One region of the Devosia beringensis genome, then DNA from elsewhere that is predicted to be linked to it. Evidence: predicted binding sites of a transcription regulator. Region 1 holds the regulator's gene; the other holds the start of a gene.
What was found. Region 1 encodes LexA, which represses DNA repair genes until DNA is damaged. Its sites were predicted from a motif close to TGTTCNNNNTGTGTTCNG; they were not measured.
Positions count from the first base shown of each region.

Region 2: the regulator LexA is predicted to act here: its motif matches at 3,641-3,658, upstream of dnaE (DNA polymerase III subunit alpha).

Region 1 is NZ_CP045422.1:3,846,192-3,852,095, forward strand. Features, by position in the region: gene GDR53_RS18695 (vitamin B12-dependent ribonucleotide reductase) at 1-166, opposite strand, end outside; gene GDR53_RS18700 (NADH:ubiquinone oxidoreductase subunit NDUFA12) at 918-1,316, shown strand; gene GDR53_RS18705 (DUF2155 domain-containing protein) at 1,327-1,758, shown strand; gene GDR53_RS18710 (GyrI-like domain-containing protein) at 1,881-2,378, shown strand; gene GDR53_RS18715 (YybH family protein) at 2,407-2,784, opposite strand; gene lexA (transcriptional repressor LexA) at 2,784-3,497, opposite strand; gene GDR53_RS18725 (FG-GAP-like repeat-containing protein) at 3,748-5,871, shown strand; gene GDR53_RS18730 (molybdopterin molybdotransferase MoeA) at 5,874-5,904, opposite strand, start outside.
Region 2 is NZ_CP045422.1:3,569,279-3,575,182, reverse strand. Features, by position in the region: gene dnaE (DNA polymerase III subunit alpha) at 1-3,371, opposite strand, end outside; gene GDR53_RS17415 (YoaK family protein) at 3,801-4,454, shown strand; gene GDR53_RS17410 (BCCT family transporter) at 4,480-5,904, opposite strand, start outside.

The DNA of each region.
Region 1 (5,904 bases):
CAATGATATCGGCCGCCACCTGACTCCAGGAAGCGGGCACGGCAATGTCTTCGAGCTTGAAAACGACAGAGCCATCGGGATTGCGAATCTCGCTGGTGGCCGAGCGGAATTGCAGACCGGCATAGCGGTCCTGATTGGCAGTCGTGAACCGGCGTTCAATGCGCATAGTCGTCTTAGTCCCCAATGTAACGGGCAGATGCCCGCGAGCCGAAAAACCCGGCTTCAAACCCAAATCTGTTTTGACGCGTCACCAACCGAGCCCGTGGCCGGGCTCGACAAACATGCCTGTGCCCCCGAATGGCGCCGGTCTGATGCCAGCGCTCCGAGCAGGGGACTTGGCCCCCGGCAGTCGGTGCTGCGGGCCTGGATCAAAACATCTGCCGATTCAAACCACGCGTCAACGCAAGAAATCACAAGGTCTAGTGGTGCGATGGGTCACCGGGACAACCACTAGTAGGCTCAATATGTGGATAGCGGGGACAAAGTGCAAGATTTTCCGGCTCTTGCCCGGCTCTATTTACCCATCAAGCAGTGTCACATGAGGGCCCGATATGTGAGGCCAGAAAGCCGCGCTAAAGCGCCGTGATTCCTCATGCTTCCGGCCTCTGTCATCAGGCGGTCATAACTGGTTAACCATAGCTCAAAAACCCAGAATCAGGCGACCGCAAATCCTGTCAAGCGCAGAAAATTCGCCGAAAAATTGTCGGCGAGGGACACACCAGCGCTTGTGGCTGCCCCCGCGCGCGGCCACCCAGATGCAGTATGCAGGGCAGGGGCGCGCCTGGTGCATTGCCGGGCGGCAAAAGCGGCACCAGAAGGTCAATTTGGCGCGCCGAAAAGCCCGCCCGAGACTAGGCCGCGTGTCGAACCCATGGTACACCCGGCCCAACGCAAAGCTCCGACGGCGGAATCGACAAGTGGCAAAATCGGGTATCAAGCAGTTCCTGAGTGAAATCTTCTCCTGGTGGGGTGGTCAGACCTGGGGCACCCGCCTGTGGATCTGGCGCTTCGGCGACTATGTCGGCAGCGACGAGTTCGGCAACCAGTACTATCAGGACAAGAAAGCCGACCGGCGCTATGTAACCTATGCCGGTCCAGCCGACGCCTCCACCATCGGCAATGGCTGGCATGGCTGGATGCATCACCGCACCGACGTGGTCCCCACCAAGGCCAATTACGTGGCCAAGAGCTGGGAACTGCCGCACCAGGAAAACCTGACCGGTACGGCGGAAGCCTATCGCCCCGATGGCAGCCTGCTCAACAAGGGCGAGCGCCCGCGCGTCACCGGGGACTATGACGCCTGGTCGCCTGAATAGAGCGGGCGCCTTGCGCCATCTCACCTTTATCCTGCGCCGTGCCGCGGCGCTGCTCGCGCTGACGGCATTGGCTAGTGCCGGCCATATCGGTTCGGCCATGGCGCAGCCGATTGCCAATCCGGTTGCGGCCTTTGCCGGGCTCGACAAGATCACCGGCCGCATCACCCGCTTTGATGTCTATATTGACGAGACGGTGTTGTTCGGCGCGCTCGAGATCACCCCGCGCGCCTGCTACAGCCACCCCGTCACCGAAGCGCAGCGCGTGTCGGCCTTTCTCGAGGTCGACCAGCGCAGTCTGACCGGCACGTCCAAGCGCATCTTTACCGGCTGGATGTTTGCCGACAGCCCGGCGCTCAATGCCGTGGACCACGCCGTCTATGATGTGTGGCTGGTGGAGTGCAAGACCAGCACCGATATCCCGCCGCCCGACGCGCGCGACTGATCGCCGCTCGCTCTTCCGAGCCTGTCGAATCCCACTCCTGCTGATCGTCGTCCTCACACTGCCACGCCCCAGCGTGCGGGAGCGGCAGAAGACTGTCGCAGCAGAAGTGAGAGGAGCCCATCGTGCTGACCACCCCGATCATCCAAGACCAGGCCGCAAGGCCCTATGCCTATATCGATTTCACCGTCACCATGGCGGAGATGAAAAAGGCCGCCGATGAAGGCTTTCCGGCGCTGTTTGCCGGGCTGGCCAAGCTCGGCGTCGCGCCCATTGCGGCGCCGTTCTTCAACTATCGCCGCATCGACATGGCCAGGACGCTCGATATCGAGGTCGGCGTCCCGGTCGACCGGGTCGCGGCGCCGGACGGCGCGATCAAGTTCGGCGAATTGCCGGCAGGCAAATATGCGGCCATGACCCATACCGGTCATTATGACGGACTCTATGACGCCACCGCCATGCTGATCGGCTGGGCCAAGGAGCGCGGCATTGCCTGGGATGTGGTGGAAAAAGGCGATGGCGACCATTTCGCCTGTCGCCTCGAAATCTACGAAACCGACCCGTCGGCCGAACCGGACCCGGCAAAATGGGAGACAAGGCTGCTGTTCAAGACGGCTGGGTAGGGCGGTCAAACCAGCCCTCAGGCATGCCTTACCCCGGCGCCGCGCTCAAATGCTCATGCACGATCTGCCAAGCCTGAGCGCGGCACTGCAGCACCGTCGTGCCCCTGCCGCTGCCAGATGCGGCCCGGCCATTGATCGTGGCGGTCCAACAAAAGCGGTAGATGCACGCGGCGGCCCGGTCATCCCGGGCCAACCAATGCAGATCTTCCAGCCAATAGCTTTCGTCACGCAGAACCGCCCAAACCGATTCAAAGGCCTGGGCAATCGCCGTTATGCCGGCATGCGATCCGTCGTTGAACCAGAACACCGCGTCCGGGGCAATCAACGGCAGCAAGACCTCGAACCGGTGCTCGTTGATCAGCGACCCGTAGCGTTCCATGACGCCTTCGGGGCCGATCGCTGCCATCAGTACTTGCGCAACAAGCCGACCAGGCGACCCTGGATCTTGACCCGGTCGGGCGGGAAGATGCGGGTCTCATAGGCCGGGTTGGCGGCTTCGAGCGCCACGGTATTACCCTTGCGACGCAAGCGCTTGAGGGTGGCTTCTTCATCATCCACGAGAGCCACGATGATCTCGCCGGTGCTGGCCGCGTCCTGCTTCTTAATCAAGACGGTGTCGCCATCGAAAATACCGGCATCGATCATCGAATCGCCGCGCACTTCGAGCGCGTAATGCTCGCCGCTGCCCAACATTTCGGGCGGGACCATGATGGTGTGAGAATGGTTCTGGATCGCTTCGATGGGCGTACCGGCCGCGATACGGCCCATGACCGGAATGGCGATCGGCCTGGCATAGTCCTCGGCCGCTGATATGCGCGAAGGGGGGCTGGCTACCTTGCCCAGATTGCCCTCGATCACCGAAGGCTCGAAGCGCGCCTTGCGGCCGCCCAGCGAGGGGTTCATGGAATCGGGGAGCTTGAGCACTTCGAGCGCCCGGGCCCGGTTGGGCAGGCGACGGATAAAGCCGCGCTCCTCGAGGGCGGTGATCAGGCGATGGATGCCCGATTTGGAGGCCAGATCCAGCGCATCCTTCATCTCGTCGAAGGAGGGCGGAATGCCGCTTTCCTTCATCCGTTCGTGGATGAACATCAACAGCTCGTGTTGTTTGCGCGTGAGCATGGGCCCCTCGGGATTAGAATCGGAACATAGACAGAACGACTATAGGTGTTCCGGTTGTGTTCTGCAAGTCATCCGTTCCACGCCTGTATTGCAGGGATATCCGGGCGGCAGTTGTGAGGTGTGACTGCGCATTGCTTCGCGGCAGGGCGCCGATCCAGCGGCCAGTATTGTATTAACAGAGCATTGACAGACTGTGTTCTGTTGTCGGCATATGGGAGGTGAATACGGCAAGTCTATCGCGGGGGCGAGATTGAACTTTGGCATTGTAAACTTTGGTCGGGCCGTGGTCTTTGCGCCGCCAGTCGAGACGGGCTGGCACTTCGACAATGCGGGGACCATTGCCGGAACTGGCAACGCAGCTGACATCGCCGTTGCCGACATGGACGGCGATGGCGATCTGGACGCTGTCGTCGCCACAGGTGGCGCGGTAGTACTGACCAATGACGGCACGGGCGCGTTCACTGCTGGCGCCTCCCTGTACGCCAATTCGATCAGTGTGGCGCTTGCCGATCTGGACGGCGATGGCGACATGGATGCGGTGTTCAGCAGCCCCCACAATCCCGGCACGATCTGGCTCAATGACGGCATGGGCAATCTCACCCAAGGTGCGCTGCTGATTGAGGAGGACAGCGGCTACAGCGTCGAGGTCGGCGATTTCGACGGCGATGGCGATGTCGATATCCTATCGGTGGGCGATAGTCATACGCGGCTGTTCAGCAATGATGGAACTGGTGCCTTTATTCAGGGCTGGGAGGCGCCGATTTCCGGTGCGCGCCACGCCGTCGTGGCCGACTTCGACGGGGACGGAGACCTCGATTTCGTGACGAGCCACTCGTCCAACAGCAAACTCATTTATGTCAACGACGGCTCCGGCTCATTTGTGAGCCAGATTGCCTTTGCTGACGCGGAGGACATGACAAACCTCTTTGATGCTGGGGCCGCAGGCGACGTCGATGGTGACGGGGATATCGATATCGCCACGCGCGTACGCAACGGCAGTGGCGACCGGATATTTCTAAATGATGGATCGGGCAGCTTTACCGATAGCGGGCAGCGCCTGGCGCAAGGCCCCGGCCGCCTTGAACTCGCCGACTTTGATGCAGACGGTGATCTCGACCTTATTTCAGCGGCCTGGGCGGCGTATCCCACCGTGGTCCTTGAAAATAGCGGTAACGGTGTCTTCGTGGAGGTGCAGCGTTTTGCCGGGGCGACTTTTGGCACTGGCGTTGCCAGTGGCGATTTCGACGGCGATGGCGATATCGATGTACTGGTCGGCTCGCTGGCGCAGGGCGAAAGCCATGTTCCTCCAGTGACCCTATTACGCAACGAGCCCGGCGACCCGTCCACAGTCGACCTGACGCGGCCGGTGCCGGCGTTTTCGGCGCAGGGCATGAGCCTGGTCCTGCCGGCCAGCCTGTTCGCCGCTTTGCCGGACGCGACGGTGTTCACCGCCGACATCTATGGCAATCCGCTGCCGGAATGGCTGAATTTTGATCCGGCGACACTGACGCTGTCCTTCGACGGGGGCGCGGCCGACCCCGGCACCTTGCTGCTGCAGGTGACCGTGACGGCGCAGGCGCCCGGCGGCGGCAGCATCGCGGTCGATGTGCCGCTGATCATTCTGGACGGCGTGGAGATTGCCGGCGGCGGTCCGCTTGATGACGTGCTGTCGGGCGCGTTCTTCGGCGACTTCCTCGATGGACAAGGCGGCAATGACACGCTGTCGGGCCGCAATGGCGGCGACCTCATCGAAGGTGGTGATGGCGATGACCTCATCTTCGGTGGCAATGGTGACGACGTCCTGCTGGGCGAAAATGGCAATGACACGATCCGCGGCGGCAACGGCTTCAACCTGATGGCCGGCGAGGCCGGCGACGACATGATCTATGGAGGCCGCGACCTGGACCGGCTGGCCGGCGGCGCCGGCAATGACCTGGTGGTCGGGGGGCAGGGCGACGACCTGCTGACGGGCGATGACGGCGCCGATCTGCTGCGCGGCGGGGCCGGCTATGACCTGCTTTGGGGTGATGCCGGTAACGACATTCTCAATGGCGGGGAAGGCGATGACCAGCTCGTCGGCGGCACCGGCAATGACATCATCCGCGGCGGGGCGGGCGATGATCTATGCTTTGGCGAAACGGGAGACGACGTCTTCGTCTTTGCCGCGGGTTGCGGCAATGACGTGATTATCGATTTTGCCACCGGCGAGGACCGGTTGCGCTTCGCCGCGGGCCTGACGCTGGAATCGATGGCGGATTTCGACTTCGACTTCGACATGGTTGCCGATTCCACCGTGCTGGCGCTGTCCGATGGCGGCTCGATCCTGCTCTATGGCATTTCCGGCCTGTCCGATCCGGGCGTGCTGTTCGCCTGAGGCTAGAAGGCGTCGATCACCAGGGCCTCGGCC
Region 2 (5,904 bases), 280 kb from region 1:
TCGATTTCATACTCCCGTGCCCCGCCGTCACGGATGACGACGAAGTTCACCTTGCCCTCGCCGCCCCTTTTGAGCTGGGCGTTGATCGAGCCAAGGGGCGAGGCGCTGGCGGCAAACACCGTCAGGCGCCGGTCGATCTTGTCCTCGATGCCGTCGATCGGCTCGGCCGAGAGCAGCCGGAGACTCACGCCCTCGGCGCGCTCGTCGGCGCCCACCTGCAGGATCACCGACTTGCCCGGCGACAGGATCGGCCCGAACTGGCTGATCTGCTCGGAAAAGGCGATGACCTCAAAGCTCCCCGTCTGGTCGGATAGCGTCAGGATCATCATCGGCGTGCCCTTGCGGGTGCGCCGATCCTGCCTGCCGCTGATCGTGCCGGCCAGCCGCCCGGCCGAGGCGCCATCCTTGACGGCGCGCTCGAAATCAGCCCAGCGCTGCACCCGCAGCTTGTCGAACATGTCGGAATAGGCGTCGAGCGGATGGGCCGAGAGGTGAAAGCCGAAGGCGGATAGCTCGCGATCGGCCCGCTCCGTCGTCGACCAGCCCGGCACGCCTTCCGGTAACCGCACGGTTTCCGGTTCCCCAGCGTCGAACATGTTCCACTGCCCCTCATTGCGCTCGGCGGTCAGCGACTGGGCCATGCCCATCACCGCCTCGATGGCCGCAAAGGCCACTTCGCGCCGCGGCACGATGGCGTCGAAAGCCCCGGCATTGGCCAGCGTTTCGAGCGTCCGCTTGGAGAGCACGCGCGGATCGACGCGACGGGCAAAGTCGCCCAGATCCTTGAACGGGGTATCGCCACGCACCTCGACGATATGCTCGGCCACCTGCCGGCCGACGCCCTTGACGGCGCAGAGACCGTAGAGGATCTGCTTGTCCTTGACAGAGAACACCACCTGCGAGCCGTTGACGCAGGGCGGCACCAGCGCGATCTTGTTGCGCTTGGCCTCGCTGCGGAATTCCGCCAGCTTGTCGGTATTGCCCATATCCAGCGTCATCGACGCGGCCAGGAATTCATGCGGGTAATGCGCCTTGAGATAGGCCGTCTGATAGGAGACGAGCGCATAGGTCGCCGCATGGCTCTTGTTGAAGCCGTAATTGGCGAACTTGGCCAAGAGGTCAAAGATGGTGTCGGCCTGGCCCAGCTTGAGCCCGTGCCGGATGGCGCCCTCGCGGAAGCGCTCGCGCTGCGCATCCATCTCCGACTTGATCTTCTTGCCCATGGCGCGGCGCAGCATGTCGGCTTCGCCCAGCGAATAGCCGCTGAGGAGCTGGGCGATCTGCATCACCTGCTCCTGGTAGACGATAATGCCATAGGTCTCGTCGAGCACCTTGGAGAGGTCCTCGTGGGGATATTCCACATCCTCGCGCCCGTGCTTGCGGTCGCAGAACATCGGGATATTGTCCATCGGACCCGGCCGATAGAGCGCCACGATGGCGATGATGTCCTCGAACCGGTCCGGCTTCATGTCGAGCAGCGCCCGACGCATGCCGGCGCCCTCGACCTGGAACACGCCGAACGTGTCGCCCCGGGCATAGAGGTCGTAGGTCGGCTTGTCGTCGATCGGGATATCCTCGATGCGGAAGCTGCCGCCATCGAGGTTCACCATATTGACGGCATATTGCACCGTGGTCAGCGTCTTGAGGCCGAGGAAGTCGAACTTGACCAGGCCCGCCGCCTCGCTCCACTTCATGTTGTACTGGCAGACCGGCATGTCCGAGCGCGGATCGCGATAGAGCGGCGCCAGGTCATGCAGCGGTCGGTCGCCGATGATGATGCCGGCAGCGTGCGTGGAAGCGTGGCGGAACAGGCCCTCGAGATTTTTGGCAATGGCGACCAGGTCGGCCACCGTCTCATCCTCATCGGCCATGGCCTTGAATTCGGGCACTTCCTTCATCGTGCGTTCGATCGACCAGGGATCGGCCGGATTGGCCGGCACCATCTTGCAGATGCGGTCCACCTGGCCGTAGGGCATCTGCAGCACGCGACCGACGTCGCGCAGCACGGCGCGCGCCTGCAGCGTACCGAAGGTGATGATCTGGCTCACCTGCTCGGTGCCGTATTTCCGCTGCACATAGCGGATCACCTCTTCGCGCCGGTCCTGGCAGAAGTCGATGTCAAAGTCGGGCATCGAGACGCGTTCGGGATTGAGAAAGCGCTCGAACAAAAGGTTGTAAGCCAAGGGGTCGAGGTCGGTAATGGTGGTGGCATAGGCCACCAGCGAGCCGGCGCCCGAGCCACGGCCGGGGCCTACCGGAATGCCCTGCGCCTTGGACCAGCGGATGAAATCGGCGACGATGAGGAAATAGCCGGGAAACTGCATGGACTGGATGATGCCCAGCTCGAATTCCAGCCGCTCCCAATATTCTTGCTCGGTCTTGCCCGGCGCCGGCCCGGGATTGGCGAGCCGGTTGCGCAGCCCCTCCTCCGCCATGGCCCGCAAGGCATCGGCCTCGGCCGCCACCGCATCCTCTTCGCTGAGATCGGGCGCGGCGGCGAATTTGGGCAGGATCGGCTTGCGCGTCAGCGGACGGTAGGAAACGCGCCGGGCGATCTCGACGCTGGAGTCCAGCGCCTCGGGCAGGTCGGAGAACAGCGCCGCCATTTCAGCGCGGGTCTTGAAATAATACTGGTCGTTGAGCTTGCGCCGCTCGGTCTGGGCCAGCACGGTGCCGCCGGCAATCGCCAGCAGCGCATCATGCGCCTCGAATTCCTTGGCCGATTTGAAGAAGGGCTCATTGGTGGCCACCAGCGGAATGCCCTTGCGATAGGCATAGTCCACCAGCCGCGGCTCGACGGCGGCCTCCTGCACCCGGCCATGCCGCTGCAGCTCGATATAGAAGCGATCGCCGAACAGCTCGGCGAGCCGGTCGAGGCGACGAATGGCATTGCCGTCCTGCCCCTGGGCAAAGGCCATGTCCACCGCGCCCTCGGGCCCGCCGCTCAGGCAGATCAGGCCCTCGAGCTGCTCGCGGCTCAGCCAGTCGAGCTGGGCCCGCGCCGTGCCGCCATCGCCCTCGATATAGGATTTCGACACCAGCCGGGACAGATTGCCGAACCCGGTCTCGGTCTGGGCGATCAGCACCACGCTGGATTTGCCCGCCCAGGCGACATGGCCGCGCTCGCTGATGCGCTCTTCGCCGGCGGCAAAGTCGATGGCCAGTTCCACCCCGACCAGCGGCTGGATGCCCTTCTTGCTGGCTTTTTCGGAAAATTCCAGCGCGCCGAACAGATTGCCCGTATCGGCAATGCCCAGCGCCGGCTGCGCATCCGCATCGGCCAGCTTGAGGATGGTCTCAAGCTGCAGCGCGCCCTCAAGCAGGGAATAGGCGGAATGGACGTGAAGATGGATAAAACCGGGACCTGTCATGACATCCTTTATGACTGCCGCGGGAGCGCGATCAACCCGTCCCGACGCGGCAATCCACAAGTCAGCCCGCTTGCGCTTTTCCGGTGACGCACTGGACGCGCATGCCGGCACAAGCTGCAGCTGCAATAGCGTCAGGATCACACGAGTCGGGTGACGACATCCATCCAGGTCAGCGCGCCGATGGTGAAGGCGCCCAGCGTAACGAAGGCGGCGAAGTCCTTGATGAAGGTAAGCATCTGCATCTCCCGTGTTGCTATAATGTTCTTATATGTTCCAGCTTTGTTCTTGTCGAGTGTGTAGGACGGGAACAGCGGGGATTGCCGGCGACTGGTTAGCGGACTGTTAATATTTGCGCTGGCGCGCCACCCCTTGCCGCCGGCCGCGCCAAAGCTCAGTCTGGTACGGCGATCCCGCCCGAGACTCACCACCATGACACCGACGCCCCATCTCAGCCTGGGCCTGCTGCTCACCGCCTCGGCCGGCTTTGCCGACGTGGTCAGCTTCATCGAGCTGGGCGGCCACTTCACCTCCTTTGTCAGCGGCAATACGACCCAGCTCGGCGATGCACTGGCGCTGGGCACCTGGTCGGTGGCTCTGCTTACGGGGTCGCTGGTGAGCCTGTTCTTTGTCGGCAGCCTGGTCGGCTCGCTTTTGGGGCTGCTGGCGGGGCCGCGCTGGGGCTCGAGCCTGGTGACGGCTTTGGTGGTGCTGAGCTTCCTCGCCACGCTCATCGGCGCCGCTCTGGGCAGCCCGCCGCGCCAGTTCATGCTGTTCCTGGCCGCCGGTGCCGGCGCGCAGAACGCCATCCTGCCCTCGACCGGCTCGGTGCGGCTGGGCACCACCTTCGTCACCGGCACGCTGTTTGCCGCCGGCCAGGACCTCGCCCGGGCGCTGCGTGGCCTCGCCCCACCCTGGCGCTGGGCCCAGCATCTGCTGGTCTGGTTTTCATTGCTGCTGGGCGGCCTGCTCGGCGGCCTCGGCTATGCCGGCCTGGGTCTGAACGCCCTGCTGGTCCCCGGCGCCATCTATCTCGGCTTTCTCATCGCCTTCATCGCCCGCCGCCCGGCCAAGGTCATGGCCTGACGGAAAAAATACCCCGGCTGGTCGATCATCCGAATTCATCCAGGCGCGGTCGCTTGCCAACGGTGACGCTATCAATGTTCTCGACATTGAAGCCCATGATCAGTGACGGGATCATCATGAAGACAAGGCAGAAGACCGGCAGCCCGACGACGGTAATCACCTGCTGCAGCGCCACCAGGCCCAGGTCGCCGGCCAGAATGATCAACATTGCGGCGACCAGCCCCTCCATCACCCCCCAAAACACGCGCTGACGCACCGGACCGGGTTCGTCCGACCCGGTGCAGAGCATATCGACCACCAGCGATGCGGAGTCCGATGAGGTGGCGAAAAATATCGCTACCACCACCACAGCCAGTCCCTGAATGAAGGGAGCGAAGGGGAAATGCTCGAAGAAGGCAAACATCGCCAGGGGCACGGACTCGGCAACAGCGCGGCTGATTTCACCCGCTTGCGGCCCCATCTGCTCCCGGATCGCCAGGCCGATGCCATCGATCTGCAAGGCCTGCCACCCGAAGATGGCAAACCAGATCAGCGTGAACAGCGATGGCGCCAGCAGCACGCCTGCCACGAATTCGCGGATGGTCCTGCCCTTGGAGATGCGGGCGACAAACAGGCCGATAAACGGCGACCAGGTCACGGTCCAGGCCCAGTAAAACACCGTCCAGTCCCCCTGCCAGCCCCAAGGCTCATTGGTAGGGTTGATGTTGGCGAGCATGTCGTTCCAGAAGGCCAGGCGCGGCAGGTTGGACAGGTAGAGGCCGATGGTTTCGACAGTGCCGCGGAACAGGAACAGCGTCGATCCGGTCACCAGCACGAACACCATCAAGGCGACAGCCAGGCCGATATTGAGGTTGGACAGAAACTTCACGCCCTTGTCGAGGCCGGCGACAATCGAGACTACCGCTACCCCGGTCAGCACCGCCAGGATGCCGACGGTCAGCAGCACACTGTCGTCGACGCCGAACAGCGCGGACAGACCCGCGGCTATCTGGGATGACCCCAGCCCTAGCGAAACGGCAACCCCGAACAGCGTGCCCAGGATGGCGACGATGTCGATCGCCTTGCCAATCGGACCGTGGATGCCTTCCTTGAGTAAGGGATAGAACACCGAACTCACCCGGACGGGCAAATCATAGCGGTGGATGAAATAGCCGAAGGCCAGCCCTGGCAGGGTAAAGATCGTCCAGGTGTGCAAGGCGAGATGATAAAGCGCGATTGAAACGGCGTCGCGGGCTGCCTGCTCGGAATAGGGCACGACGCCGGGCAAGGGCGGATCGGCAAAGTGGCTGATCGGCTCGGCAACGCCCCAGAACATCAATACTGTTCCGATACCGCCGGCGAACAGCATGGCGAACCAGGAGAGATTTGAGTAATCCGGCGTGCTGTCGCGGCGCCCGAGCTTGATATGGCCATGCTTGCTCAGAGCGGCCCAGATCAAAAACCCCAGCCA